Regions from separate parts of the Neorhizobium tomejilense genome, predicted to be linked through region 1. Evidence: riboswitches for the same ligand, from Rfam matches in the RefSeq annotation. Region 1 holds a riboswitch; each other region holds the start of a gene.
What was found. A riboswitch is a leader RNA that binds a small molecule or an ion and turns the genes downstream of it on or off. The one in region 1 is predicted to bind thiamine pyrophosphate.
Positions count from the first base shown of each region.

Region 2: it holds a riboswitch for thiamine pyrophosphate, as region 1 does, so the genes downstream of both, thiC (phosphomethylpyrimidine synthase ThiC) here and thiM (hydroxyethylthiazole kinase) in region 1, are expected to answer to the same signal.
Region 3: it holds a riboswitch for thiamine pyrophosphate, as region 1 does, so the genes downstream of both, thiB (thiamine ABC transporter substrate binding subunit) here and thiM (hydroxyethylthiazole kinase) in region 1, are expected to answer to the same signal.

Region 1 is NZ_CAXUSO020000002.1:354,182-361,493, forward strand. Features, by position in the region: gene ACSQ3G_RS24460 (response regulator) at 1-2,430, shown strand, start outside; gene thiD (bifunctional hydroxymethylpyrimidine kinase/phosphomethylpyrimidine kinase) at 2,449-3,252, opposite strand; gene thiE (thiamine phosphate synthase) at 3,249-3,887, opposite strand; gene thiM (hydroxyethylthiazole kinase) at 3,884-4,693, opposite strand; TPP riboswitch at 4,732-4,827, opposite strand; gene ACSQ3G_RS24480 (heavy metal translocating P-type ATPase) at 4,941-7,289, shown strand.
Region 2 is NZ_CAXUSO020000001.1:3,931,946-3,939,682, reverse strand. Features, by position in the region: gene ACSQ3G_RS19440 (amino acid--[acyl-carrier-protein] ligase) at 1-8, opposite strand, end outside; gene ACSQ3G_RS19435 (acyl-CoA dehydrogenase family protein) at 58-1,239, opposite strand; gene ACSQ3G_RS19430 (acyl carrier protein) at 1,241-1,492, opposite strand; TPP riboswitch at 1,672-1,804, shown strand; gene thiC (phosphomethylpyrimidine synthase ThiC) at 1,904-3,715, shown strand; gene ACSQ3G_RS19420 (SDR family NAD(P)-dependent oxidoreductase) at 3,765-4,544, opposite strand; gene ACSQ3G_RS19415 (AraC family transcriptional regulator) at 4,683-5,573, shown strand; gene ACSQ3G_RS19410 (lysine-2,3-aminomutase-like protein) at 6,104-7,150, opposite strand; gene epmA (EF-P lysine aminoacylase EpmA) at 7,147-7,737, opposite strand, start outside.
Region 3 is NZ_CAXUSO020000001.1:3,692,180-3,699,916, reverse strand. Features, by position in the region: gene ACSQ3G_RS18440 (M48 family metalloprotease) at 1-133, opposite strand, end outside; gene ACSQ3G_RS18435 (winged helix-turn-helix transcriptional regulator) at 457-969, shown strand; gene ACSQ3G_RS18430 (MATE family efflux transporter) at 966-2,381, shown strand; gene ACSQ3G_RS18425 (thiamine ABC transporter ATP-binding protein) at 2,382-3,089, opposite strand; gene thiP (thiamine/thiamine pyrophosphate ABC transporter permease ThiP) at 3,082-4,701, opposite strand; gene thiB (thiamine ABC transporter substrate binding subunit) at 4,706-5,716, opposite strand; TPP riboswitch at 5,757-5,864, opposite strand; gene ACSQ3G_RS18410 (response regulator) at 5,947-6,396, opposite strand; gene ACSQ3G_RS18405 (ABC-F family ATP-binding cassette domain-containing protein) at 6,557-7,737, opposite strand, start outside.

The DNA.
Region 1 (7,312 bases):
CAGGGTTTTTCCGACCTGCTCGATGAGGTCCGCAGAAGCGGCCGTCCTCATCTCGGCCAAGGGGTGAGCGTAATGTTGGCGCGCCGTCCCGGACAGCCGCCGGAAGAGCGTTTTGTGGATTTCGTCTATCAGCCGATCGTCGACGACGCAGGCCAGCCGACTGGCATCTTCATCCAGGGCAGCGACGTCACCGATCTGAAGAAGGCGGAGATCGCGCTTCTCAAGGAGACCCGGCATCTCGAGGTGCTGAACCGGCTCGGGGCCGAACTTTCCGCCGAACTCGACCTCGAAAAGGTGGTGCAGATGACCACCGACGCCGGCGTCGAGCTAACCGGCGCCCAGCTCGGAGCTTTCTTCTACAACGTCGTCAACGACCGCGGCGAGAGCTACATGCTCTATGCACTGTCCGGCGTTCCCCGGTCGGCGTTCGAGAATTTTCCGATGCCGCGCAACACGGCTGTTTTCGCGCCGACATTTAGCGGCGAGGGTGTTATCCGCTCCGACGACATCATGGCGGACCCACGCTACGGCCGGAATGATCCGTATTTCGGCATGCCGAAGGGGCATCTGCCGGTGCGCAGCTATCTTACGGTTCCGGTGATCTCCCGCTCCGGCGAAGTGCTCGGCGGCCTGTTCTTCGGCCATGCCCAGCCGGCTCAGTTCCGCGAGGAGCATGAGCGGCTGGTGGTGGGGGCTGCCGGCCAGGTGGCGATCGCCATCGACAATGCGCGGCTTTTCCGCGCCGCGGAGCGCGACCTGGCAGAACGCCAGCGCGCCGAAGAGGCGCTGCAGGTGCTGAACGCCGGCCTCGAACAGAAGATCGCCTCCGAAATCTCCGAGCGCATGAAGATGGAAGAGGCGCTGCGCCAGAGCCAGAAGATGGAAGCGCTCGGCCAGCTGACAGGTGGCGTCGCGCATGACTTCAACAACCTGTTGCAGGTGATTTCCGGCAATCTTCAGCTTCTCGCCAAGGACGTTGCCAGCAACGAGCGCGCCGGCCGCCGGGTGGAGAATGCGCTTGCCGGCGTGCAGCGTGGTTCCAAGCTCGCAAGCCAGTTGCTCGCCTTCGGTCGCCGCCAGCCGTTGGAGCCCAAGGTCGTCAATATCGGCCGGTTCCTCACCGGTATGGAAGAGCTGCTGCGCCGGACGCTTGGCGAGGATATCGAGGTCGAGACGGTCCGCTCCGGCGGCCTCTGGAATGTGCTGGTCGACCCGACCCAGATCGAGAATGCGCTGCTCAACCTCGCGATCAACGCCCGCGACGCGATGGAAGGCGGCGGCAAGTTGACGATCGAGGCGGGCAACGCTTTCCTTGACGACAATTATGTGCGCCAGCATGCGGACGTGCCGGCCGGCCAATATGTCATGCTGGCGGTGACCGACACGGGCACCGGCATGACGCCGGAGGTGATGGAACAGGTGTTCGAGCCGTTCTTCTCGACGAAGCCCATCGGCAAGGGCACCGGCCTCGGCCTCTCTATGGTCTACGGTTTCGTCAAGCAATCCGGCGGCCATATCAAGATCTACAGCGAGCTTGGACAGGGCACGACCGTCAAGATCTACTTCCCGCGCATCCAGCGCAGTGAGGATCTGGTGACCGACGCCGATTTCGGCCCGGTGACCGGCGGCACGGAAACCATTCTGGTGGCGGAGGATGACGAGCAGGTGCGCGCCACCGTCGTCGAGCTGCTCGGCGATCTCGGTTACGCGGTGCTGAAGGCGAAGGACGCTGCCGGTGCGCTGAGTATCATCGAAAGCGGCGTGCCGGTCGATCTTCTGTTCACCGATGTTGTGATGCCCGGGCCGCTGAAGAGCACCGAGCTTGCCAGGCACGCGCGCGAGCGGATGCCGGATATCGCCGTGCTGTTCACCTCAGGTTATACGGAAAACTCGATCGTGCACGGCGGCCGGCTCGATCCCGGCGTCGAATTGCTCTCGAAACCCTATACCCGCGAGGCCTTGGCGCGAAAGATCCGTCACGTGCTGAACGGCCAGCAGCATCGCAACCGGGTGAGGGCGTCTTTTGCAGCCAAGCCGCCCGCCGCGCCGATCGGGCCGCGGCCGGTTCTGCCGCGTTATTCCGTGCTGCTGGTCGAGGACGATTTCCTGATCCGCATGAGCACGGCCGATCTGCTGGCCGAACTCGGGCACCAGGTTTCCGAAGCCTCGACCGCGGAGGAGGCTATTACGATGATAGAGGCGCGCAGCTTCGACGTTGTGGTCACCGATCTCGGCCTGCCGGGTCTTTCCGGCGGCGAGTTCGCACAGCAGGCGCGCAAGCTATCTCCCGATGTCGGCATTGTATTCGCGACCGGTAACGACCGCATTCCGGACGAAGCGGCAGTAGAAGGGGCAGTACTTCTGAAGAAGCCCTACGGCAGCCAGGAGATCGCAATAGCCTTCGAAAAGATTGCAGTGCAGAAGGGCTGAGAACCAGTCGTCTCGCCCTCACCACCACGCGTAAAAATGCGATACCGGGCCATGGCCGGTGCCGACGGTGAGGGTATCGGCGGCGGCGATCGCTCCGGCGAGATAGGTCTTGGCGACGGCGACCGCCTGCGCGGGCGAGGCACCCTTTGCGAGCTCAGCGGCGATCGCGCTGGACAGCGTGCACCCGGTGCCATGGGTGTTTCTGGTCGCGGTGCGCTTGCCTTCGAACCAGTGGATGCCGGTAGCGTCCGCCAATACGTCCGGGCTGTCCTCGCCTTCCAGATGACCGCCCTTCACCAGGACTGCCTTCGGCCCGATCTTCAGCAGCCGCTCAGCCTGGGCTGCCATCTCTTCGCGGGTCGTGGCGATCGCCTCGCCGAGTAGCGCCGCGGCTTCCGGCAGGTTGGGGGTGACGACGGTGGCAAGCGGCATCAGCTTATAGGTGACGGCGTCCACCGCATCGAGCGCCAGCAGCGGCGAACCGCCCTTGGCGATCATCACCGGATCGAGCACGATCGGCACGGTATCGCGATGGGGGCGTAGCACGTCGGCGACCGCCTCGGCGATCTCGGCATTGGCGATCATGCCGATCTTCACCGCGTCGACGCGCACGTCGAGAAAAATGGTGCGGATCTGGTTTGCGACGAAGGCGGCGGGCACGGCATGCACTCCGGTGACCCCTTGGGTATTTTGGGCGGTCAGCGCGGTCAGCGCCGCCATGCCATAGGTGCCGCGCGCCGCGAAGGTTTTCAGGTCCGCCTGGATGCCGGCGCCGCCGGAAGGGTCCGAACCGGCGATCGACAGGACATTCTTGATGCTCATGCGCGCGCCCTTTCGATTTCTGCGGCAATTCTGCGGGCTGCGGCTTCAGGATCGGGCTGGCCGCAGATAGCGGAGACCACCGCGATACCCTTTGCGCCGGCGGCCAGTGCGAGGCCGGCATGTTCCGCCTTGACGCCACCGATCGCGACCGCCGGAACCGGTGCCATGGCGACGATGCGCGCAAGCCCGTCGAAACCGATCGGCTGCTTGTGGTCGGGCTTGGTGCCGGTCGCAAAGACGGGACCGATGCCGACATAGTCGACGATGGACGGATCCAGCCGACGCGCCAGTTCCTCGGTCTCCACCGAGAGGCCGAGGATCATGCCATGGCCGGCGCGCTGCCGCGCCGCCGCCGCCGCCATGTCGCTCTGGCCGACATGCAGGCCTTCGGCGCCGATCGCGATCGCCGCCTCCACGTCGTCGTTGATGATCAGGGGCACGCCGGTGCCTGCCAGCACCGCCTTCAGCGCCCGGCCGGTTTCGATCATCTTTGCTGTATCCGCCTGCTTGTCGCGGAGCTGGACGATGGTCGCGCCGCCGGCGACGGCCAGCCTTGCCGTCTCGACCATGCCGATGTCGCGGCAGAGATCCGGGTCGAGGACGAGGTAGACGGAAAGATCGAAGGTCTTTTTCATGGGGAAACGATCCTTGCCTTGGCATCGAGCGTCTCTCCTGTCAGCGCCGCGAGACGGTCGAGGAAGATCGGCGAGAAGAAGCCGGGACCCGAGGCGGTGAAGGCCGCTTCCTCTCCCGCGACCGCGAACATCGCGAGTGCGGCGATCGTCGCCTCGAAGGGATCGTCCGTGCTTGCCGCAAAGGCGCCGACCAGGCAGGTGAGCGAGCAGCCGAGCGCGGTCACCTGCGGCATCAGGGCGGAGCCGCCAAGGATGCGGACCGAACGCCGGCCGTCGGTGACGAAATCCACTTCGCCGGTGACGGCTACTACGCAGGCCTGCCGCTGGGCGATGGCGATGGCGGAGCTTTCGGCCGCCGCAACGCTGTCACCGCTATCGACGCCATGGCCGCTCGACTGGCTGCCGGCCAGCGCGATGATTTCCGACGCATTGCCACGGATGATCGTCGGCCTCAGTTCCATGAGTTCGGCGAGCGCCGCGCGGCGATAGGCGGTGGCGTAATGGGCGACGGGATCGAGCACCCATGGCTTACCAGCTTCCGTGGCAGAGGCGGCCGCGGCCTTCATGCCGGCCAGGAAATCCGGCGAAAGGGTGCCGATATTGATCGTCAGGGCCGAAGCGATGCGGGCAAATTCGCCGGCTTCTTCCTTCGTATGCACCATGGCGGGGGAGGCGCCGGCGGCAAGCATCACGTTGGCTGCGATATTCATCGCTACGAAATTGGTGATGTTCTGGACGAGCGGGTTTTTGGCGCGCATCGCGGTCAGCAGCTGGCCGGGGGTCTCTGCAAGGGGCGTCGTCTGCATGTCTGCCTCGTTCGGCGGGGCAGGCGCTGGGCGCAATGTTGAACGCCCGGACGACTCCCTCCGCCAGCATGATCTGGTTCAGGTTCTAAGGGTGCTTCTCAGCCCGGCTCAGCCGGACGCCCCTGTCTTCACCATGGCTTACAGCAAAGAGAATGCGCTTCGCCAGTGATTTTTTCTGATTTTAGGCCTTGCAGCTCTAGTCGCTAGAGGTTGTAGAGACGGGGCTCGGTCCAAACGGGAAGAGACGATGAACGCCACGACACAGGCACGATACAAGGTTGGCGGCATGGATTGCGCCAGCTGCGCGACAAAGATCGACACGGCGGTTCGCCGCATGCCGGGCGTCGCGGACGTGTCCGTTTCGGTTGCGTCCGGCACGATGACGGTAAAGCACGACGGGACAGGCGATCTTGGCGCGATCGAGAAGAAGGTCGTGGGGCTTGGGTATACGCTGAGGGCGCTGGGTCAGAAGACGCCGGCCAACGTCGGAGCGAGCGGCCCCCTCACCCCGCCTCCGCTTCGCTCGGCGGACCTCTCCCCGAGGGGAGAGGAGGACGGAGACGGTGCGGCAAGTCTTCTTCTCCCCAGGGGGGAGAAGGTGGCCGCGGAGCGGTCGGATGAGGGGGAGGCCGGTCACGGCCAACATAGCCACGACGGCGGGCACGATCATTCCCACCACGACCACGCCACCACAGAAATCGAAAACCTGCACGGCCACGACCAGGGGCCGATGGACGGACCGTGGTGGAAATCGGCAAAGGGCCGCCTGACCATCCTGGTCGGGTTCGTGTTGACGGCGGCTTACGGGCTCGGCCATCTCGTCCCTGCTTATGGCCCCTATATCTTCACCGCCGCGATGTTGGTTGGCCTCGTGCCGATCGCCCGCCGCGCCATCATGGCAGCACTCGCTGGCACGCCGTTTTCGATCGAGATGCTGATGACGATCGCCGCCGTCGGCGCCGTTGTCATCAATGCGTCGGAAGAGGCCGCCGCCGTGGTTTTCCTCTTCCTCATCGGCGAATTGCTGGAAGGGGTCGCGGCCGGCAAGGCGCGCCAAAGCATCCAGAGCCTGACGGCGCTGGTGCCGAAAAACGCGCTGCTCGAAGAAAACGGCCAGACCCGCGAAGTGCCGGCCGAGAGCCTTGCCGTCGGCGCGATCATCCTCGTGCGTCCCGGCGACCGCATTTCGGCGGACGGCGTCATCATCGCCGGCGAAAGCGCGATCGACGAAGCGCCGGTGACGGGCGAAAGCACGCCGGTTGCCAAGGGCATCGACGATACGGTGTTTGCAGGCACGATCAACGGCGATGCGGCCTTGCGGGTTCGCGTGACGGCGGCTGCCGAGGACAATACGATTGCCCGCGTGGTTCGGCTGGTCGAGGAGGCGCAGGAAAGCAAGGCCCCGACCGAACGCTTCATCGACCGGTTCTCCCGCTATTACACGCCGGGTGTCGTCGCCGTTGCGGCTCTGGTCGCCATCCTGCCGCCGCTTGTGGCCGGTGCGTCCTGGAGCGAGTGGGTCTACAAGGGCCTGGCGATCCTGTTGATCGGCTGCCCCTGCGCGCTGGTCATCTCGACGCCTGCCGCAATTGCCGCATCGCTCTCGTCAGGCGCCCGCCGCGGCCTGCTGATGAAGGGTGGCGCGGTGCTGGAGACGCTCGGCAAGATCACAGCCGTCGCGCTCGACAAGACCGGCACGCTGACGGCCGGCAGGCCCCAGGTGACCGATGTCATCGCCTTCGGCCGCAATGCGGAAGATGTGCTGCGCTTTGCCGCCGCGCTCGAAACGGGCTCCAGCCATCCACTCGCCGTCGCCATCCTTGCCAAGGCTGCCGATGACGAGGTCGAGATTCCGGCTGCGACGGATGCGCGGGCGCTCGGCGGCAAGGGTGTCACGGCGACGGTCGAAGGCCAGGAGGTGTTTTTCGGTTCGCCCAAGGCAGCGGCCGAGCGGGTCTCGCTGCCGATGGCGCATTCCCGCCGGATCACCGGCCTCAACGACGAGGGCAAGACTGTCTCGGTGCTGATCGTCGGCGGGGTCCTTGCCGGTGCTGTCGCCATGCGCGACGAACCGCGTCCCGACGCCAGGGCGGGTCTCAAGGCGCTAACCGATGCCGGCGTCAGGACCGTCATGCTGACCGGCGACAATGCCCGCACCGCGACCGCGATCGGCAAGGATCTCGGCATCGAGGTGCGCGCCGAGCTGATGCCGGCAGACAAGAGCCGCATCGTCGGCGAGCTGAGAAGCGAGGGCTACGTGGTCGGCAAGGTCGGCGACGGCATCAACGACGCCCCGGCACTCGCTGCCGCCGATGTCGGCATCGCGATGGGCGGCGGCACCGACGTGGCACTCGAAACCGCCGATGCCGCAACGCTGCACGGCCGGGTCGGCGACATCGCCGCGATGATCGCGCTGTCGAAGCGGACGATGCGCAACATCTATCAGAATATCTCGATCGCGCTCGGCCTGAAGGCGGTCTTCCTGGTGACGACCATCCTGGGCATCACCGGATTGTGGCCAGCGATCCTCGCGGACACCGGGGCTACGGTTCTGGTGACGATCAATGCGTTGCGGCTGCTGCGGGTGAGGAACTAGGCACCAGGCCGCGGGAGATTGCG
Region 2 (7,737 bases), on a different contig from region 1:
ATATCCATGGCTTTACCTCATTCTTTTCAATGGTTTACATATGAAATGATCGGGGCGTCAGCCGAGCAGGCTGGTGTCCGGTTTCTGAACGAGCAGCATGGTCGACGTATTGCCGAGGATGCGGTCGTTGGAAATCATCAGCTGGGCGGAATGCGCGTCGCGCAGATGCCGGCCGAGACTGTAGGGCGTGCCGTTCTTGTAGCCCATGATGCCGCAGATGATCATCGCCTGGTTGATGATGGTCAGGATCGTCTCGGAGGAAGCCAGCTTGACGTTGTTCATGGCGATCGAAAACGCCATGGACGACAGCTGGTCGTGATCCGCCTTGGCATCCGCGTAGATCCTGAGGCCGGAGAGGATGCCGGCCTTGAGGAGCTGCAGCAGGTTCGAGGCTTCGGCGAGCCTCAGCGCGCCGGGCGGCTGGGTGCCGCCGGCCTTGCGGGCGGCGGCGCGCACGAAGGCCTGGGCGCGCAGTACCGCATCGGCGGCGATCCCGTACCAGACCGCGCTCCAGAGGAGATGCGAGGTGGCGAGCATCGATTGCGCCGCGATCTCGGCGAACGGCTTTGGAAAGATCTGGACGGACGGCGCCTCGCCCCTGAAGAGGAAACCGTCGGAGCAGGTGCCGCGCATGCCGAGCGTATCCCAGTCGACGGTCTTCTGCAGGGTATACTGGCCTTGCTTGAAGACCGTCATGACCTGGTCGGTCGGTGCGGCCTTCTCGTTGGAGCGCGAGGTGACCATGATCACATCGGCGTGGGCGCCGTAGGAAATCACGGTCGCATCCTTGGTCAGGCGGCAGATGTCGCCATCGACCTCGATCGCGCAGATGGAGTTGCGCATATTGCCGCCGATGCCGCCCTCGGTCGTCGCGGAAGCGACGAGAAGCTGGCGGCCGGCAAGCTCGCGCATGAAGTCCCTATGCCATTCGCTGTCGCCACCGTGCTCCACCAGGCTCGAAACCTTGATCTGGTGCATGGCGAAAACCATGGCGCTCGCGGCGCAGGCCTGTCCCAGGATGGAGCAGACCTCGGCGATCTCGGCGATCGAAGCGCCCTCGCCGCCGAACGCGGCCGGGATCTGGATGCCGATCAGGCGCTCGGCCTTCATGGCGTCGACCGCCTCCCGGGGGAAGCGGCCGTCATGATCGACGCGGTCGGCAAATTCGGCCGCTACGGTTGCCACGCGGTGAGCGCGGGCGCTCAGGCTCATGTCGGCGGCAAAGGCGGGGAGGCTCATCTCAAGCGGCCTCGCGCGCTTTCAGGATATGCGAAACCGTCTGCTCGATCGCGGCTATGCTGGCGAAGGACTTGCGGTTCAAAAGGCTGTCGGGAAACTCGATGTCGAAAGCCTCTTCCAGGCCGAGCATCAGTTGTACGGATGCAAATGAGGAGAGGCCGGCCGCATAAAGATCGGCCCCGTCTTCCAGCTCGGTCACCGCGACCGGAAGGCCGCCTACCCGTGTGAGCAATTCGCGAATGGTCTCGTTCATCTCGACATCTCCGGATCGTTCAAATTCTGCGTTCATCGCTGGGGACGTTACTACGCGGGAAAGCCTAAGATTCCAGCAATAAACGTCGTGAAGTTAGGGCTGCGGGATTCCGTAAAATCCGATCGATCGCCATCCGCATGCCCCGGCTTGACATCAACGGCCCGCGGGTTTCTGATGGCGCCATTCACCAGGGGGGTCCCGTCAAGGGGCTGAGATACTGCTGGTCGGACCGGCTTTGGCCGGCCGAGGCGCAGTGACCCGTTGAACCTGATCCAGTTCATACTGGCGTAGGGACGGTGCGGGCGCTGCGGTAACAAGGGCGGGAAACCGTCCTTCGCATTCCGGGGTGTTTTTCCATCATTCCAACACTGGAACTGGGTCTCCAAACGTCAAACCTTGGAGCCTTGAACCATGAATATCGCAACCACCAAGCTCACTCCGGTCGTTACCACCGGCCCGCTTCCCGCCTCCACGAAGGTCCTGAAAGCAGGAACGATCCACCCGGACATCCGCGTGCCGATGCGCCAGATCGCGTTGCATCCGACCTCCGGCGAACCGCCGGTCACCGTCTACGATTCCTCCGGTCCCTATACCGTCGAAGGTGCCGCGATCAGCATCGATGCCGGCCTGCCGCGCCTGCGCGAAAGCTGGATTCTCGCCCGCGGCGACGTCGAAATCTATCAGGGCCGCATTGTCAGGCCGGAGGACAACGGCTTCGTGTCCGAAAGCCATCTGACGCCGGAATTCCCGGTCCGCAACCAGCCTTTCAAGTCAAAGGGAGGCAGGGCCGTCACCCAGCTCGCCTATGCGCGAGCCGGCATCATCACGCCGGAGATGGAATTCGTTGCCATCCGCGAGAACCTCGGCCGGCAGGCGGCCAGGGAACCGCTCGTCCGCGACGGTGAAAGTTTCGGTGCCCATGTGCCGGATTTCGTGACGCCCGAGTTCGTTCGGCGCGAAGTCGCGGAAGGCAGGGCAATCATTCCCGCCAACATCAACCATCCCGAATCCGAACCGATGATCATCGGCCGCAACTTCCTGGTGAAGATCAATGCCAATATCGGCAATTCGGCCGTCACCTCGTCGATGGCCGAGGAAGTCGAGAAGATGGTCTGGGCGATCCGCTGGGGCGCCGATACGGTCATGGACCTGTCGACCGGCCGCAACATCCACAATATCCGCGACTGGATCATCCGCAATTCGCCGGTGCCGATCGGCACCGTGCCGCTCTATCAGGCGCTCGAAAAGGTCAACGGCATTGCCGAGGACCTGACCTGGGAGGTCTATCGCGACACGCTGATCGAACAGGCCGAACAGGGCGTCGATTATTTCACCATCCATGCCGGCGTGCGGCTCGCCTATATCCCGCTCACCGTCAACCGCGTCACCGGCATCGTTTCCCGCGGCGGCTCGATCATGGCCAAGTGGTGTCTGCACCACCACAAGGAGAGTTTTCTCTACGAGCATTTCGAGGAGATCTGCGACATCGCCCGGGCCTGTGACGTCTCGTTCTCGCTCGGCGATGGTCTTCGCCCGGGTTCGATCGCCGATGCCAACGATGCGGCCCAGTTCGCGGAACTGGAGACCCTTGGGGAGCTGACGAAGATCGCCTGGGCGAAGGATTGCCAGGTGATGATAGAAGGCCCCGGCCATGTGCCGATGCACAAGATCAAGGCCAACATGGACAAGCAGCTCGCGGTCTGCGGCGAGGCGCCGTTCTATACGCTCGGGCCGCTGACCACCGATATCGCGCCGGGCTATGACCACATTACGTCGGGCATCGGGGCGGCGATGATCGGCTGGTTCGGCACGGCCATGCTCTGCTACGTGACGCCGAAGGAACATCTCGGCCTGCCGGACCGCAACGACGTCAAGGTTGGGGTCATCACCTACAAGATCGCCGCACATGCTGCCGATCTCGCCAAAGGCCATCCGGCGGCCCAGGTGCGCGACGACGCGCTGTCGCGCGCCCGCTTCGAGTTCCGCTGGGAGGACCAGTTCAACCTCTCCCTCGATCCGGAAACGGCCCGCTCGATGCATGACGAGACCTTGCCGAAGGAGGCGCACAAGGTGGCACATTTCTGCTCCATGTGCGGCCCGAAATTCTGCTCGATGCGGATTTCCCACGACATCCGCGCCGAAGCGCAGAAGGAGGGCCTGGAAGCCATGGCTGCGAAATATCGCGACGGTGGCGATCTTTATATGCCGGTCGAGAAAGGGTGATCAACTTCACGACCCCTGCCGGCCGCAACCGGCAGGGGTCGTTCGAACGTCAGAGCGCCATGCCGCCCGACACCTCGATGCGCTGGGCATTGACCCAGCGGTTGTCCTCGGACAGCAGCGAAGCAACCATCGGACCGATATCATCCGGTTCGCCGGCACGGCCAAGTGCCGTCATCTCGGCGACGCGCCTGTTGATCTCGGGATTGTCGCGCACCATGCCGCCGCTGAAATCGGTCATGATCGCACCGGGCGCCACCGTATTGACGGCGATGCCGCGTGCGCCAAGCTCCTTGGCCAGATACCGGGTCAGCACCTCGACCGCCCCCTTGATCGCCGCATAGGCGCCGCTGCCCGGAACGGTGATGCGGGTAAGCCCGGTGGAGAAGTTGACGATCCGGCCGCCGTCGCGGATCAGCGGCAACAGCTTCTGGGTCAGGAAGAAGACGCCCTTGAAATGGACATTGAAGAGCCCGTCCAGCTCCGCTTCGGTGGTCTTTTCGAAATCGCCATGATGCGACGTGCCGGCATTGTTGACGAGGAAATCGAATTTTTCGGCACCGAGCTCGGCCAGGGTTTCCTGCACCCGCCCGACGAACGCGTCGAACGACGCGACATCGCGGATGTCGAGCTGCAGTGCGATCGCCCTGCGCCCCAGTTCGCTCGCCGCGGCGGTCGTGGCTGCGGCTTCTGCCTGATTGGAGTTGTAGGTGAAGATCACGTCGATACCGCGCTTTGCAAGGCTGAGCACGGTGTTGCGGCCGAGACCGCGGCTGCCGCCGGTCACGATGGCGAGCTTGGCTGTCGATTTCTGAGATGTTTGATGCGTCATGATGGAGGTTCCTTGTCTGGATTGGATGGCCGGAAACTACGCCCCTCGGCCCTGCGCCTGAATGCCGGAACTTTCCCAGTTCTTGCCTGATCCTGCTCGCAGGCCTATGTCTTGGTCTTGGAACCTCGGAGGTGTGGCATGTCGACGGCCCTGCTCGATGCGGTAAAGCGGTTCACGGATGTGCAAACCGGCGCGAGCCCGTTCGCGACGGCGATCGAAGGGCTGACAATCCTGCGGTCGGACCACGAAAAGCGGCCGGATCATCTGATCTTCAAGCCGGCGCTTTGCGTCGTTCTGCAAGGCGCGAAATGGGCGGTGTTCGGCGACCGTCATGTGAATTACCGGGCGGGCCAGGCGCTCGTTGTCAGCGTCGAGATGCCGGCCTTCGGACGGGTCGCGGAGGCGAGCTCGACCGAGCCCTATCTCGGACTGATCATCGAATTCGATCTCGGCATCATGCGCGAGGTGATGGAGATTTTGCCTGCTCTGCCGGAGGCGAGCGGCGACGTGTCCTCGGGCATCTTCGTCAGCGATTTCGATGGCCCGCTTGCCGATTGCGCACTGCGTATGGTGCGGCTGCTCGATACGCCGACTGCGATCCCCCTGCTTCATCCCGCGATCATGCGGGAGATTTCCTATTGGCTGCTCACTGGTCCGCATGGCGGCGATGTCGTCAGGATGGCGCTCGGCAACGACCACACCCAGCGTATCGTCAGTGTCATTCACAGCCTGCGCGATCATTTCGCCGAGTCGGTCCGCATCGAGGATCTGGCGGACAAGGCCGGTTTGAGCCCGTCCGCCTTCCACCGAAAATTCAAGGCGATCACCTCGATGACGCCGCTCCAATACCAGAAACAGCTCCGGCTCCTGGAGGCGCGGCGCCTGATGGTCGCGGAAGCGGCGAATGTGGAAACGGCGGCGTTTCTCGTCGGCTACGAAAGCCCGTCGCAGTTCAGCCGCGAATACGCCCGCATGTTCGGCACCCCGCCGCGCCGCGATGTGACGGCGCTGCGGACAGTGGCGGCGTGAGAGCGCGCCTGTTCTCCCCTTTGCGCATGTGGATCCTCGGGTTTAACCCGAGGATGATCTGAGGATCCAAAGGCGGCGCTTCAACGTTTCCAACGACTTACCCTTTTCCTCATCCCCGCCCTTTTAACCCATGCCTATAATCCTCCCGCTTCCGTCACCGGAGTGTTTCGCGAGACGTTCGCGGGCAGGCGGAAGCCGGCGCTTTCATCAAAACCGTAACGTGCGGGGATGGTGGAAGAGGTGAAAGCCATGGGAGATGAAGTCTCCCTATCAAGCCTCCCCCGGACAGCCATGTCCGGTTCGGTTGAGCCGTGCAAGTGGCAGGCCTGTCCCGAAAGGATGGGCGCGAACAAAGCCACGCAGCGAGGCGAGATGATCAGCTGTAGAGGCCGGAAGCCTCGAAAGAACGCCGAAGGCCACGCGAATGCGGAGCCATATTATTATTTTACAACGAGGTTCCGCATTCGTGTGGGCTCTCCAATTCCGGGCCAAGCCACGGGCGCATTTCGCCGCGTGAACAAGAACCCGTGTCATTTCGGCGGATACGCATGCTCCCCGCCGCGGTAATCGCTGACGGAATAACAGCCGCCTTCGCTGCGCACGGCGCTTTCGCCGATCACCGCCTTGCCGTGGCCGCCGGGGATATCCAGGACATAGGTCGGCTGGCAGAGGCCGGAGATGGTGCCGCGCAGCGCCGAGACGATCTTCTGGCCTTCGGCGATATCCAGCCGGAAGTGGCTGGTGCCGGGTGCGAGATCCGGATGATGAAGGTAATAGGGCTTGATCCGGGTCTCGACGAAAGCCTTCATCAGGTCGCCAATCACCGCCGGATCGTCGTTGACGCCGCGCAAAAGCACCGTCTGGCTCACCATCGGAAAACCGGCATCGACCAGGCGGGCGCAGGCGGTCCGGGCGGCGTCGGTCATTTCGCGCGGGTGGTTGGCGTGCAGCGCGATGTAGACGACCTTGCCGCTTTCCTTCAGTGCCGCAATCATTGCCGCGTCGATGCGCTCCGGCTCGACGACGGGCACCCGCGTGTGGAAGCGGACGATCTTTACATGGGGGATCTCGGCAAGGCCGCGCATGATGGCAGCAAGCCGTCTCGGCGAAAGGACCAGCGGATCGCCGCCGGTGAGGATCACTTCCCAAATCTCCGGATGCTCGCGGATATAAGCGAGCGCCGCCGACAGTTCCTCGGGCGCCAGCGTCCCGTCGCCTTGCGGCCCGACCATCTCGCGGCGGAAGCAGAAGCGGCAATAGACCGGGCAGATATGCACGGCCTTCAGCAGCACCCGGTCCGGATAGCGGTGAACGATGCCCTTGACCGGGCTGTGCGCCTGATCGCCGATCGGGTCGGCACGCTCTTCCGGCGTCGTCAGCAATTCGTTCGGATCTGGCACGAACTGCCGGGCGATCGGATCGTTTTGATCGGTTCTGTCGATGAGCGAAACTACGGTTGGGGTCAGCGCGATCGCGTAGCGGTCTGCGATGGCTCGGATGCCGTCGAGCTTTTGGGGCTCGATCAGGCCGGCGGCCGCGAGATCTTCCGGGGTTTTCAATGAACGGACTGCGGTCACGAAAACACCTCCGCGACCGGCGCCCACATGACCTGTTCGATGCGGGTCGCACCGGTTGCCAGCATGGCGAGCCGGTCGAAGCCGAGTGCGGCACCGCTTGCGTCTGGCATGATCGAAAGCGCGTCGAGAAAGTCTTCGTCGATCGGATAACGTTCGCCGTAGATGCGGGATTTCTCGGCCATCTCGTGCTCGAAACGGCGTCGTTGCTCGCCGGCGTCGGTCAGTTCTCCGAAGGCGTTGGCAAGCTCGACGCCGCAGGCATAAAGCTCGAAACGTTCGGCGACGCGCGGATCGCGGGCGGACGGCCGGGCGAGCGCTGCCTCGGAAACAGGGTATTCGTGGAGGATCGTCGCGCGGTCCTGGCCGAGATGCGGCTCGACCTTCTCGACCAGCACCCTGCTGAAGAGGTCTGCCCAGGTGTCGTCTTCGGCAAAGCGGATATCGGACTTTTTCAGGCCGGCCGCCAGGAGATCGCGGTCGGTGTCGCCGTTCGCCGCGACCGAGGAGAGCAGGTCGATGCCGGCGAACCGGTCGAAGGCTTCAGCGAGCGTCAGGCGTTCCGGCTCGGCGAAAGGATCGACTTCCAG
Region 3 (7,737 bases), on a different contig from region 1:
TATAGGCCTGGTCGAAGAGCGACTGGCAGCCGGAAAGGATCGCACCGCTGAACAGCAGGGCGCCCAAGGCCCGCCGACCGGGCAGGGCACGGACAATCGTCCAGACAGCCGGGATCGCTGTGTCGCGCCTCATCGTCCTCGTCTTCCGCACCATCATTCCCAAGGTCCGCCATCCGGCTTGACAGAGGTCCTCTCGATCCAAGCCGGCTCCTTCTCTATGTCGCTTAGCGATTTTCGCGTCGAATGCACAGATGCTGTTGTTGAAATATGTCTTGCTGGTGCGTTTGCAATGAAAATCCCCGCTACCTTTCCGCGATGCCATCGTGGCACGTCCAAATTGTGGCGAGTTCCATAACGGTCCGGCCGTCCCCGTCGCCAAACGTGATCACGCAGATAGTGACTTGCAAATTGCAAGTTACTTGTGCCACAAGGCAACGTCGTGCCGGAGAAGAACCCATGAAACGGACAGGTCCCCTCGACACCGGATGCCCGGTGTTGCGCAGTCTCAAACATGTCGGCGAGGTCTGGAGCTTCCTGATCCTGCGCGATGCACTGGGAGGTGCGACACGTTTCGACGAATTCCAGCGCAACCTCGATATCGCCCCGAACATCCTGACCAGCCGTTTGAACTCGCTTGTCGAATCCGGGCTGATGGAACGACGGCGCTATTCCGAGCGGCCGCCGCGGGACGAATACCACCTCACGCAGCGCGGTCGCGACTTCAAGCCTGTGGTGCAGGCGATGCTTGCCTTCGGCAACCAGCATTTCGCGCCGGAGGGGGAAAGCGTGGTGATCGTCAACAGGGAGACCGGCGATCAGGCCGACCCAGTGATGATCGACCGCCGCAGCGGCCGGCCGCTGAGCGATCCGATCTTCACCAACGCGGCCGGCCCGGCGGCAAGCGAGCGCATCCGCCGCCGCTATCCGTCCATGAACGAGCTAATGCAGCATAGAGAGGCCGATCGATGAGTGCCGTGACCACCGAAGCCGTCGAGGCGGCGTCTCCTTTCGAAGACGCGGACGCGGCACCGATCAATCCGCGGACCCGGCAGCTGCTGCAAGATCCGATCCTGCCGATGCTGATCCGGCTCGCATGGCCAAATATCCTGATCATGCTCGCCCAGGCATCGACAGGCCTTATCGAAACCTGGTGGATTTCGCATATGGGTACCGCGGCGCTGGCGGGCATGGCCCTGGTCTTTCCGGCCGTGATGCTGATGCAGATGATGTCTGCCGGCGGTTTCGGCGGAGCTATTTCCTCGGCAATCGCCCGCGCGCTCGGTGGCGGCCGGCGTGACGATGCCGATCTGCTTGCCTGGCATGCCGTCGTCGTCAATGTCGCGATCGGGCTGTTGTTTTCGGCGATCATGCTCGCCTATGGCCGGCCGATCTATCGGGCGCTCGGCGGCGAAGGCGCGGAACTCGAGGCTGCGCTCGTCTATTCCAACGTGGTGTTCGGCGGCATGATCTTCGTCTGGCTGATGAACGGCCTGGCGAGCGTGGTGCGCGGCACGGGCAATATGCTGTTCCCGGCGCTGGTTACCTGTGTCGGTGCCGCACTCCTCGTGCCCGTATCGCCGCTTCTCATTTTCGGCTTCGGTCCGTTCCAGGGGCTCGGCATCGCTGGCGGCGGTCTGGCCCTGGTGCTCTACAGTTTCGGCAGCACCGCGGTGCTTGCCTGGTACATCCTCTCCGGCCGCAATCTCGTGCGCTTCGGCGTCGGACCGCTTCGCTGGGCGATGTTCCGGGATATCGTCCGCCTCGGCGCTGCCGCGGCGATCAATTCCGTTCTCACCAATGTGACCATCGGCATTGCCACGGCTCTGGTGGCGACAAAGGCGGGCGTCTCGGCGGTGGCCGGTTTCGGTACCGGCGCGAGGCTCGAATATCTGCTGATCCCCGTGATCTTCGGCATCGGTGCGCCGATGGTGGCGCTTGTTGGCACCAACATGGGCGCCGGCCAGAAAGATCGCGCAATGCGCATCGCCTTCACCGGCGCCGCCATTGCCTTCGTCATCACCGAAGTGATTGGCCTGATCGCGGCGATCTTCCCCGTCGCGTGGATTTCGCTGTTCAGCGAGGAGCATGGAGCGATCGATGCGGGAGTCGCCTATCTGCAGATCGTCGGGCCAGTTTATGGTTTCTTCGGCGGCGGGTTGGCGCTCTATTTCGCCTCTCAAGGCGCGGGCCAGCTACTCTGGCCGCTTGCCTGTGGTTTTCTGAGACTCGCCATTGCAGGTCTCGGGGGCTGGCTGGCGCTGGAATTTACCGGATCGCTCAACGGTCTGTTCTTTGCGCTGGCAGCTGGTCTGGTCGCCTATGGTGGGATCCTGTTCCTCGCCATCCGCTCCGGTGTCTGGTTCCGCGGAAAGGCTGCCTGATCAGCCGGCAAGAAACTCGGCAAGTGCCGGAATATCGCGCCGGGCGAGGAATTCCTCGGCCGGCGCCTGCAACAGGATATGGCCGTGGTCGATGAAGATCGCATGGTCAGCCAGCCGGCCGACCTCATCCGGATCATGGGTCACGACCAGTACCGTATTGCCCGTCTCGCGATGCAGGTCGATGAGGAGGCTGGCCATCGAAAGCCTGAGCCCGGGGTCGAGCGCCGCGAACGGCTCGTCCATCAGCAGAACCGGTTTTTTGCGCACCAGAGCCCGTGCGAAGGCGGCCCGCTGCCTTTCGCCACCGGAAAGCGTCCCCGGCATCCGTTTCTCAAAACCGCTCAAGCCCACGCGCTCCAGCGCCTGTGATATGGCGGCCCGATCACTGTTGGAAAGTTTCAGCGAGGGGCTGATGCCGAGGCCGATATTGGTGGCGAGGTCCAGATGGGCGAAGAGATTGTTGTCCTGAAAGACCAGCGATACGGGACGCTCGGAGGGATGTTTTTCCGTCACGTCCCCGCCTGCGATCTGGATACGGCCGCGGTCCGGCGTCTCGAAGCCGGCAACGAGGTTGAGGAAGGTCGATTTGCCGGAGCCAGATGGGCCGGTAATCGCCGTCACGGCACCGGCCGGCAAAGCACAGTCGAAGCGGAATTCTCTGACGCCGAGCTTCAGTTCAACCTTGTTCAGCGCGATGCCGTCAGCCATGGTTTGTTTCCCTCCGGCCGGCAGTGCCGATCATCGTCAAAGCCAGGCAGATGATGCCGAGGATGAGCGCCAGTCCGTCAGCGTCATTGGTTCGATAGCTGGATAGCCGGCTATAGACAAGCCAGGGGAGGGTGGTGACCTCGCTGGAGCCGAATAGCGCCACCGCGCCGAGATCGCCGAGCGACAGCGCCATGGCGAAGGACAGCGCCGTCAGCAGCGGCCTTGCCAGAACCGGCAGATCGATCCTCCATGCCCGTGAAAAGCCGGACAGGTCGAGGCTTGCCGACAACCTGCCTGTCCGCTTGCGGTGCGTTTCGACGGCTGGCGACAAAACGCGCATCACGAAGGGAAGCGCCATCAGCATGTTGATGATCGCGACCAGCGCCGGGGCGAAACGGGCGACATCGCCGAACGGGCGCAGCATCAGGAACCAGCCGGTCCCGAGCACGACCGGCGGCACAAGCAGCACCAGCGAGGACATTCCACCCAAGGACACGGAAAACGCTCTGGCCGTTCCGGCAGGCCTCTTCATGTCTGAGATTGCACCGCGTCCGGCAATGATAGCCAGGGAGGTCAGCACTGCCAGCAGGCCAGAGGAAAGCGCGATCGTGAAACTGGTCCAGGCGGCGCGCAGGAAGGCGGCGCTGTTGACGAGGCTCCAGAGATTGGCCTGGGCGCCCGCGCCGACAATCGAGGCGAGCGGCAGGATCAGGAATATCGTGGCAAGCAGGATAGCCAGCACATCCCAAAGCCGTGCGGGCAACGTCCGGCCATCGAACCGGCGGGTCGCCCGACCGGCCGTGATGCCAGCGTCGTCAGGAGCTGGAAGCAGCGAAATCACAATCAGGATCAGCGCCGTTATGCCGATCTGCAGCAGCGACAGCGCTATGGCGCGCGGAGGGTCGAAATCGAAACGCAGCGACTGGTAGATCGCCACTTCGAGCGTGGTCGCGGCCGGCCCGCCGCCGAGCACCAGGACGAGCGTGAAGCTCGTGGCGCACAGCATGAAGATCAGGCCGGCAATGCCGGGGATGACTCGGCGGGCCGCCGGCCACTCGATGAAGCGGAAAACGGAGAAGGGCTTCATCCCGAGGCTGGAGGAGAGCAGCCAATATTCCGGCGGCAGGCGCTCCAGCGCGGCAAGCAGCAGTCTCGCGGCGAGCGGCAGGTTGAAGAACACATGTGCCAGCAATATGCCGGAAAGCCCGTAAATGCTGACCGGCTGTTCGAGGCCAAGCTTCAACAGCAGGCTGTTCATCGCCCCCTGCCGCCCCCAGATACCGATCAGGCCGAGCGCGCCGATCAGCACCGGCAGGCCCATCGGCAATGCCATCAGCCGGATGACCCATACACGGCCCGGAAAGCGCGGACGGCGTGCGAGCGCGAGTGCGACGGGAAGGGCGAAGACGACCGACAGCAGCGTCGAAAGAACCGCCTGCAGCAGGGTGAAACGCAGAATTCGCCAGGTATAGGCGGTGAACAGCCGGCTTTGGGTGTTGCCGGCGTCCCAGGAGAGAAGGGCGGCGACTGCGATGCCGACGAAGAGGGCGATGCCGATCAGGCTCAGCAGCCCCCAGCCTATCCCGCGTCTCCGCTCGGCCCTCGTCAGCATGGGATCAGTTCATGCTCATGGCGGTCAGCCATTCGTCGATCCAGGCCTGCCGGTTCTTGGCCACCTGGTCCGACCCCATCAGGAAAGTCTTGGTCGGCTGCACCAGCTTGTTGAATGCGTCGGGGAGCGGCTGGGAGGTCTTGGCGGCCGGCATCATCCAGTTGGTGGTCGGGATGACGTCCTGGAAGGCCGGCGAAATCATGAATTTCAGGAACTGTTTCGCCAGATCCTTTTCCTTCGCCCCCTTCAGCATGCCGGCAACTTCGATCTGGATGTAATGGCCTTCGGAGAACGAGGCGGCCTGGTAGCGCTCCGTCTTCTCCTCGACCATGTGATAGGCCGGCGAGGTCGTGTAGGAAAACACCATCGGCACTTCGCCCTTGGTGAACAGGCCATAGGCCTCCGACCAGCCCGGCGTGACGGTCAGCACGCGTTTCCTGAGCTTCGCCCAGGCCTCCGGTGCCTGGTCGCCATAAACCGATTTCACCCAGAGCAGCAGGCCGAGGCCGGGTGTCGAGGTGCGCGGGTCCTCGATGGCGATCTTCTGCGCCGGATCGCCGTCCACCAGTTCCTTGAGGCTTTTCGGCGGGTTCTTGATCGCCTGCGTATCGTAGACAACGGCGAAATGGCCGTAGTCGTAGGGGATGAACGTGTCGTCGCTGTAATTGCCGGGGACCTTGGCCGCCGAAGCGTCGAGCCCGTGCGGCTCGAACAGGCCGGTCGCCTTCGCCTCGGAGATCAGGTTGGTATCGAGGCCGAGCGCGATATCGGCGTCGGTGCCTTTGCCCTCCAGTTTCAGGCGGGTCAGAAGCGCCACGCCATCGGCGACGCCGACGAAATTGAGCTTGCAGGCGCAGGTCTTTTCGAACGCCTCTTTCACCTTGGGACCCGGACCCCAATCGGAGACGAAGCTCTCGTAGGTGTAGATGGTCAGCGTCTTTTCCTGCGCTTCGGCCGGCGCGGAAAGGGAAAGGGCGGCAGCGGCCGCGAATATAGAAAGAATGGTGCTGCGCATCAGCGTCTCCTCGTTTTGGTGACAAAGGGGAATAGGCGCTGATGAAGAGCCGTCTAATCCCTCCGCCGGTGTTAACCGGATCAGGTTCCGCGGGTTGGCCAAAGGCCTCTCAGCCGCACGAAAACGCGCGGCACCCCGTTAGAGCAGGATCAGATTTAGCGGCGAGGCGAATGGCTGGCAAGAGGCGGTCTGCGGCCGGCTCAAGGCGCATTCGGCAGGTGCAACACGGCTCAGTGGTTTTGCGGAAACACTTTCAGTTCACGCGGAACGATCGCCATGCCGCCCAGCCGGTTGGCAACGGCGTAGTCGATGGTCTTCTCGACCACATCGGGCATGACCGGTTTGGTGAGAACGCCGAGCGAGCCTTCGACGCCGGCTTCCACATCGTCCGGATTACCGGTCATGAACACGACGGTGATGCCATATTGCTCGGCAAGCTCGCGGCCGATCTCCGGACCGGTCCGGCCGTCCGAAAGATTGACGTCGACCAGGGCGATATCGGCATAGGCGGCGAGCGCCAGGGCATGTTTGCGGGCATTGGCAAAACCGGCGACTTTCAGGCCCATGGCTTCGATCGTCTCGGCAACATCGAGCGCGATCAGAAACTCGTCTTCGACAATCATAACTCTTTGATTCATCGCCTCAGTGGCCAGCCGACGACGCGTAACATTTGTCAGCATTGGATGTCCCCATTCGGTTGATCGGTTCCTGGCAGGCCGATCCGTCCCCGGGACATTTCGACCACTACTCACACCCCAGAACGCCCCGGGACATCATATGTTCCGCTCCGCGACAAATATTTTTCTAGCTAACTATCTGTTAAGCTTAACAAATCACAAATCAGCCTTCGATTTCCTCACGCAGCATTTCGAGTTCCAGCCATTCTTCTTCCATTTTGCTGATGCTTTGGCGCAGCTTTTCCATCTCCGCAGCCAGCTTGTTGAAGGCGGCGGGATCCTTGGTGAAGAGGTTGGGGTCGGCCATTTTCTTCTCGCGGGCGGCGATCTCGGCTTCGGCTTTGGCCATTTCCTTCGGCAGGTTCTCGAGCGCGAATTTCTGCTTGAAGGAAAGCTTGCCTTTGCCCTTGGGGGTGCCAGAAACCGATGCTGCAGTATCGGTTTTTGCCCTGTCAGCTTTTTCCGTGCGGCGCCTTTCCTCCAGCGCGCCCTTCCGCTGCGCCAGCATATCCGTGTAGCCGCCGGCATATTCGATCCAGCGGCCGTCCGGTGCGTCCGGATTGGCGGGGGCGATGGTCGAGGTCACGGTGCGGTCGAGGAAGTCACGGTCGTGGCTGACGAGGATGACGGTGCCGGTATAGCCGGCGACGATTTCCTGCAGCAGGTCCAGCGTCTCGATGTCGAGGTCGTTGGTCGGTTCGTCCAATATCAGGAGGTTGGACGGCCGGGCCATGATGCGGGCGAGCATCAGCCGGGCGCGCTCGCCGCCGGAAAGGTTCCTGATCGGTGTCCTGATCTGCTCCGGCTGGAACAGGAAATCCTTCATGTAGCCTGCGACATGCCGCTGTTCGCCGTTGACCAGCAGCGTCTCGCCGCGTCCATCCGTCAGATAGTGGGACAGCGTGTCCTCGGGGTCCAGGTCCTCGCGCTTCTGGTCGAGCGTGGCGATTTCCAGGTTGGTGCCGAGCTTGACGGTGCCGGTGTCAGGCGCCAGCTGGCCGGTCAGCATCTTCAGAAGCGTCGTCTTGCCGGCACCGTTCGGGCCGACGAGACCGATGCAGTCGCCGCGATGCACGCGGATCGAGAACGGCGCGACGATGATCCGCTCGTCGTAGCTCTTGGTGATGTTTTCGGCCTCGATGACCAGCTTGCCGGATTCACGGCCTTCGCTGACGCTCGCCTGCACGGTGCCCTGCGGTCCTTTGTGGCCGCGGTAATTGCCGCGCATCGTCTGCAACTCGCCGAGGCGGCGCATGTTGCGCTTGCGGCGGGCCGTCACGCCGTAGCGCAGCCAGTGCTCCTCGCGCTCGATCGCCTTGCCGAGCTTGTGCTGTTCCAGCTCTT